2 linked regions of the Marinoscillum sp. 108 genome follow. The protein of the gene in region 1 interacts with the protein of each later gene in a pairwise test. Links are inferred from orthologs where the notes say so. Each region holds a gene or a part of one and is shown on either strand. Other genes may lie near its edges.

The links.
Region 2: the proteins of lysA (region 1) and GV030_RS19580 interact in binary tests that used the Escherichia coli proteins (3 or more experiments, as listed by UniProt). The link is inferred for Marinoscillum sp. 108 from one-to-one orthologs.

Annotation. Positions count from the first base shown.
Region 1 is NZ_LR734808.1:599,303-602,518, forward strand. Bases 309-3,190 are described here. They hold lysA (diaminopimelate decarboxylase), read left to right. Parts: upstream 309-1,120; coding sequence 1,121-2,260; downstream 2,261-3,190. Other genes in these bases: GV030_RS02505 (DUF3108 domain-containing protein), read left to right, coding at 309-484; GV030_RS02510 (lipopolysaccharide assembly protein LapB), read left to right, coding at 517-1,107; GV030_RS02520 (Na+/H+ antiporter NhaC family protein), read right to left, coding at 2,262-3,190. Also shown: more of GV030_RS02505, read left to right, coding at 1-308; more of GV030_RS02520, read right to left, coding at 3,191-3,216. UniProt on the Escherichia coli protein: Specifically catalyzes the decarboxylation of meso-diaminopimelate (meso-DAP) to L-lysine. Is not active against the DD- or LL-isomers of diaminopimelate.
Region 2 is NZ_LR734817.1:485,272-488,604, reverse strand. What follows is about bases 27-3,025. They hold GV030_RS19580 (response regulator transcription factor), read right to left. Parts: upstream 1,876-3,025; coding sequence 1,177-1,875; downstream 27-1,176. Other genes in these bases: GV030_RS19575 (cell wall metabolism sensor histidine kinase WalK), read right to left, coding at 1,853-3,025; GV030_RS19585 (hypothetical protein), read right to left, coding at 731-1,078; GV030_RS19590 (superoxide dismutase family protein), read right to left, coding at 151-738. In the rest of the region: more of GV030_RS19575, read right to left, coding at 3,026-3,333. UniProt on the Escherichia coli protein: Response regulator member of the two-component regulatory system CpxA/CpxR which responds to envelope stress response by activating expression of downstream genes including cpxP, degP, dsbA and ppiA.

The sequences.
Region 1 (3,216 bases):
CGAAGAGGGGAAATACGTGCGTGAGGAGAGAACCTACTTTGATCACGCTCAGGGAAAGGTGGAAGTGATGCGCTATGACCCGAGGAAGGAAAAACGCAACCCGAAGCGCATGTATGAGATCAAAGGGGATGTGTATGATCTGATGAGCTCATACCTTTTTCTCAGAAATGTGGAATTCGAGAAATATCGAAAAGGGGACACCATTCGGATCAAAACATTCTATGAAGATGAGCTCTACAATTTTGAACTGGTCTTCAATGGAAAAGAAGAGATAGACTCCAAGGTGGGGCTTTTACAGGCCTATAAGGTGAATTTTCTGGTGCCGCCGAGCGATATTTTCCCAAATGAACAAGGGATAGTGGCCTGGATTTCTGCAGATACCAATCATTTGCCCCTCAGAATTGAAGCCGAGATGTTTTTTGGCAAAGCATATTGTGACCTTACGGGTTATAGAAATATAAAATATGGGCCTGATTATCAATAGTCAGTTCTATATTTGCCAGCTAAACATGTGTTATGAGATTTTTGGTGTTCATGCTTATCACTTTTTTTCTAACGAGCTGCGGTGGAGAAACTTCCAGTAGCGGTGATAGGCTATATGGGAGAGGGGAGTTTGAGCAGGCCATTGAAGAATACACCAAGGCATTAGAGACCAATCCTTCTGCCATTAATCACCTCTATAATAGAGGGCGTGCCTATGAAGAAATCGGTAAGCTGGATTTGGCTGAGCAGGATTTTCTTCAGGTACTTAGCCTGGACAATCAGAACCTGAATGCCAACCTGAGCTTGTCAAAGCTGTACTATTCTAAAAAGGCCTATAACAAAGCTGTGATTTTTGCGGATAAGGCCTTGGAGCTCAATGAAAATTCTGCTCAGGGACATTTTTTGGTAGCCAGGGCAAAGCATCAGCTGGGGTATGTGGACAGCGCCATGGAGTCTTACACGCTGGCCATCAATATCAACGCAGAGTATGGTGAGGCTTATCTCTACAGAGGAGCACTCAAAATCCATAAGAAGCAGTCCAAGTCTGCTTGTGATGACATACGCAGAGCTGTTAACCTCGACGTTCCTGAGGCTAAAGCCATCCTTAAAAAGTACTGTAAATAAACTTAAGAGACCTTTGAAAAATTTGCGCTCTTTTTTCTCAGCGAGAGAAACGCCATTCTATTATTACGATCTCGAACTACTAGATGCTACCCTGAAGGCCCTTTCTTCAGCCAATAGGTATGGATACCATGTACACTATGCATTGAAAGCTAATAATAATACACCCATTCTGGAGCGAATAAAAAAGGCCGGCTTGGGCGTGGATTGTGTAAGTGGCAACGAGGTTAAAATAGGCCTGGAGCATGGTTTTAAATCAAGTAACATTGTTTTGGCCGGAGTGGGCAAAACGGATAAGGAAATCGGTTATGCGATTGATCAAAATATCTTCTCCTTCAATGTAGAATCCATCCAGGAGCTGGAGGTGATCGATGAGATCGCCGGAAAGAAGGGAAAGAAAGCTAATGTATCCATTCGCATCAACCCGGCAATAGAGGCAGGCACGCACCACTATATTACCACTGGTGCCAAGGGAAATAAATTTGGGATTTCCGGAGAGCAATTGCTGGAATCATTGGATTTACTTAAATCCCTATCGAATGTTCATTTCATTGGGTTGCATTACCATATTGGTAGCCAGATTACCGATCTGAATCGGTTTAAAAATCTCTGCGAACGGGTTAATCACCTACAAAAGGAACTTCTGAATGCCGGTTTTTCACTTCCACACCTGAATGTTGGCGGGGGGCTCGGGATTGATTATGAGAATCCTCAGGAGCATCCAATACCGGATTTTGAGTCCTATTTCCGGGTGTTTCATGAGCACTTAACGTTGCTCCCCGATCAGGAGGTGCATTTCGAGTTGGGGCGATCCATTGTAGGGCAGTGTGGTACGTTGGTTACCAGAGCACTTTACCTCAAGGAAAGCGATCATTCAAACTTCCTGATACTGGATGCGGGCATGACTGATCTGATGCGACCAGCACTTTACCAGGCTAGCCATAAAATTGTGAGTCTCTCTGAAGCTCAAAACACCAGACAATATGATGTGGTAGGACCCATTTGTGAATCGTCAGATGCTTTCGGGAAGGCCATCACGCTGCCAGAAACCAAACGTGGAGATATCCTGATGATCTGTTCGGCAGGTGCCTATGGTGAAACCATGAAAAACAGCTACAACGCGCGTGACCTGGCGCCGGCTTATTATTCAGAGTAATTTAAGCAACCAAAAAACCGATGATCAGATACATTACTACGGACAACCCTCCAGTGAAGAGGGCGTAGGGTAGCTGCGTCTGTACATGCTCTATGTGATCTGATCCAGAGGCCATGGAGGAGATGAGTGTGGTGTCTGAGATAGGTGAACAGTGGTCTCCAAATACACCACCACCCAGTACAGCTGCCACGGCCAGGTAGATGTTCAGGTCGATGGCCTGAGCCAGAGGTACAGCGATTGAAATCATGATTGCAAAAGTGCCCCAGGAGGTACCTGTGCTGAATGCAATAAAACAGCTTGTGAGGAATATAATAGCCGGAGCGAGCGAGGGTGAAAGCCAGGAGGAGGTGACCGAAGCCACATACACGCCTGTGCCAAGTTCTTTGCAGAGCGTGCCAATAGCAAATGCGAGTACCATGAGGATGGCCATAGAGAGCATTTCTTTCATTCCGGTCATGCTTTCTTCTATGAAGTTTCCAAGACTAATTTTCTTTTGGAAGCCATAAAATACTCCGGCAAAAACTACTGCGGAGATCACAGCATACAATACGGCCGCAGAACCCGAGGCATTGGCTATGGCATCCCAGGTTTTAGTGCCAAAAGAACCAGACGTCTCAGCTGACCAGCCGGTATAAATGAGAAACAGAGGCATGGAAATGATCATGATTCCAAGAGGAAGAAGCATGTTTCGCGCTTTTCCCTCCGGTAGCTCTTCCTGATTTGAAGGAGTATCAACAGTGTTCTGCTCAAACCTTTTCATCGGTCCATAGCTTTTATTGGTGGCTGCCAGGAAAAATACCAGCGCCAATGTAAGTATTGGGTAGAAATTGAAAGGAATGGAGTAAAGAAGCGTTTTAAATGGAGCCACTCCCTCATATACCGACAGTAAACCTATGATGTAGGCGCCCCAGGCATTCAGCGGAAACAGGATGCAGGAAGGGGCCGAACTGCTATCT
Region 2 (3,333 bases), on another replicon or contig:
CAACGATTGTCACGAAATGTCACCGTTTTGTATATATATGTTCAGTAAAAGTAGATAAACGTTGCGAATATTGAATATGATATCGTTTGTTTTTTATTAATCTGAATATTTGATGGTTAAAAAGGGATATAAGAGGATGGGGGGCTGCTGTCAGTCCAGGGTGATGATTCCGCAAGCCACTTTGGCGTTTGGATGTGTGTGATTATGGGTGTGTGAAGGATCGCACTCGGTGATAAAATCCTCATAAGCTTCATGGATAATGATGGACAACCCAAGGATGTCTCGATGGTCCTGGCTACCCAGTCTCCAAAGATCGGTTTTGATGGTGAAAACCCCGGATCCATCATAGCCGACGCTCACATTACCCACATCGCCGGCCATGGGTTTGGCCCAGGGGATGCCTAGGCTGGTTTCATTACAGAATCGGGTGGTCATGGGTTCTCCAAGATTCCAGTGCATGCCTGGCATTTCGCAGCCACCCTGATGTAGGTGTACTGCATGAATGGTGTTGGGGGGAAAGTGCTCCAGCGCTATAGTGATGGTGACCACACTGTCTTTCTGGCTGAAAGTCGCTTGTCCATAGGGCGCTTCACCGATCAGATAGGTAGAGTCGGTGACAGAGAGCATACCATATAAATAAGCTGTCGCTGTTGTGTCAGGCTGATCTGGTGTCTGGGTATCTTCTTTGCAGCTGACGAGCAGCAAAAGTAACGTGATCAACGGGATGAATTTAATCATCGTCATCTGTGGGCTCATCATCAGAAATGTAGTCACTCATGTAGCTCACATCTGAGTATTTGCTCTCATAGTCGTCCTTGATCTCGTCTTTAAGGTTACCATCGTCATCAAAATCCTCATCGTCTTCGATGATTGCTTTGGCTTCTGCCACGGTCATGCGCACCATGTAATACCTGTCGTCGGTTTCAAAGGGCAAAGCCGATACCTTCTTACCGTCCTTATTGTAGAAATGTATCAAAGAATCGTAAAAACCATAGGGATAGGCCAGCTTGATCTGCTCCTGCAGATTCTCATCCAACTTTTCAAAGTCTTTAATTACACGTGGTTTAGAAGGTTGCATTGTTCGAATTTTGGTCGAAAGGTAATAGACGTTTTATAAAATCAAAAGTTCCCCACTTCAACATTTTTGTTTTTTTACAAAATAGAATCAGATTCATCTCAAACAAGCATTTTGTAACCTGCTCCGTGCACGGTCAGAATGTGTTTGGGGTCATTCGGGTTGAGTTCTATTTTCTGTCTTAATTTCAAAATAAAGTTATCTACCGTGCGTGTGGTGGGCTGGGTGTCATACCCCCAGACATCTTCCAGAAGCTGGTACCTGCTTACGATTTCATTCTTGTGTTGGTAGAGATAGAGAAGTACCTCGTATTCCTTATGTGACATTTTCATCTGACCCTGAGTCGTGTGCCGGGCTTCATAGTGGGTGAAGTCTACGGTGAGGCATCCAATCTGTAGCTGTTCAGGGATTGCTTCCTTTTCCGGACTGACGGCACCCGGTGCACGGCGCAATACGGCCTTCACCCTGGCAATTAATTCTCTGATGCTGAAAGGTTTGGTGATATAGTCATCCGCACCCAATTCCAGGCCCAGCACTTTGTCTATCTCTTCTCCCTTGGCTGTCAGAAAGATGATGGGGGTCACTACACCGTTTTTTCTGGCTGTTTTACACACATCAAAACCAGACATTTTGGGCATCATCACATCCAGTAAAATGAGATCAAAAAGGTCTCCGTCCAGATGATGGAGTGCTTCCACGCCATCTCGGGCCAATACTACCTCAAATTGTTCATACTCCAGATTGTCCTTTAGGCCAATCCGGAGGTTGGGTTCATCCTCAACTACTAATATTTTCGCCATGATTTTCAAGATAAAATACTAATCTAAACGTACTGCCTTTTCCGAGGGTGCTCTCCACCTCAACGTCCCCATTGTGCGCATCCATGATGTGGCTCACCAATGCCAGTCCAAGCCCGGCGCCCTGTGTGGTGTACACATTGCCGTCCGTCACCCGGTAGAACTTCTCAAAGATCTGCTTCACCTTGTCTGTGGCAATACCGATGCCCTTGTCTTCCACCTCCAGGTACACGGCATTGCCCTTTTGACCAGTTCTGAATACCAGGTTTTTTTCCTGGTCACTGTATTTGATGGCATTGTCCACCAGGTTGACCAATGCCTCATATAGGCCCTCCCGGTCCACAAGGGGTTGAGGAAGGGGTTCTGTGAGTTCACAACTATGCGTGAATCCGTTTTTTTCGATGTGATAGGCATAGTCGTGGATGACCTCCCGAAGCAGTTCATTGATGTCAGTGCGGGTGGGGGTGTAAGTGCGTTTGTTGGCTTCTATCTGCGAGAAGTTCAGGATCTTATTGACAATATTGGTCAGACGATTGGTTTCCTTGAGAATGATTTCTTCGTATTCTTTGCGCTTTGCCTGGCTGGGCACCCGATCCAAAAACAAAGTTTCGGCAAACATACTGATGAGTGAGAGCGGTGTTCGGAGTTCGTGCGAAACGTTGGACACAAAATCAGACTTGGTCTGAGCCAGGTGCATTTCCCTTCTGAAGTTTCTTACCACGAGACTGAAGCCAAAGATGAGCAGGGAAATGAGCAGGAGAGAGGAGCCGAGATTATAATACATTCGCTCTTCCACCAGTTCTTTCACTGTTTTGCTACTGGAGCTGATCCCTACTTCCAGGTCAGGAAATAGCCACATGCTTTTCCGAAGGATGACATCATTGGTGAGAGAGTCGGTCAGGTAAACGAGTTGGTTGGTGGCCGAATAACCCAGAGTGATGACCAGCTCACCCTCTGCTATTTGCTGGAGTTTTGGAGCCAGTACATTATTGGCAAAGCCTTCAATGCTGAGGAGACCCGTGAGCTGGATTTCGCCCATTTTAGTATCGAGCACTGCCCGGATGATCTGTTGGTTTTCACCATCAAGCCTAATGGTGCCTATGGGTTCTATTTTGCGGTAACCTCCAGCTTTGTACCTCAGGAGCTGCTCACTCAGTTCGGGATTGGCGGCTAGCAGGGAGTCTTGCAGTGCCAGCCAGTTTCTTGGTTTGAGTCGGTCATTTAATACCACAGCCCTGGCCTGAGAGGAATCTGCAGCTTTAAGGAGTAGCACATTGAAATTACTGAATGCCAGAAAAGGCTCGGCATCAGAGAGGGTGAGAGAGTCACTCAGGTTGTCTTCCAGTTTATTCAGAATGCTGCTGAGATTATCATCAGAAAACTGATTTACGGAAAAAATAATGGCATTGAGTTGTTCATGATACACTTTTTCAATGACCTCTTCATCTTCTGTGATGGAAG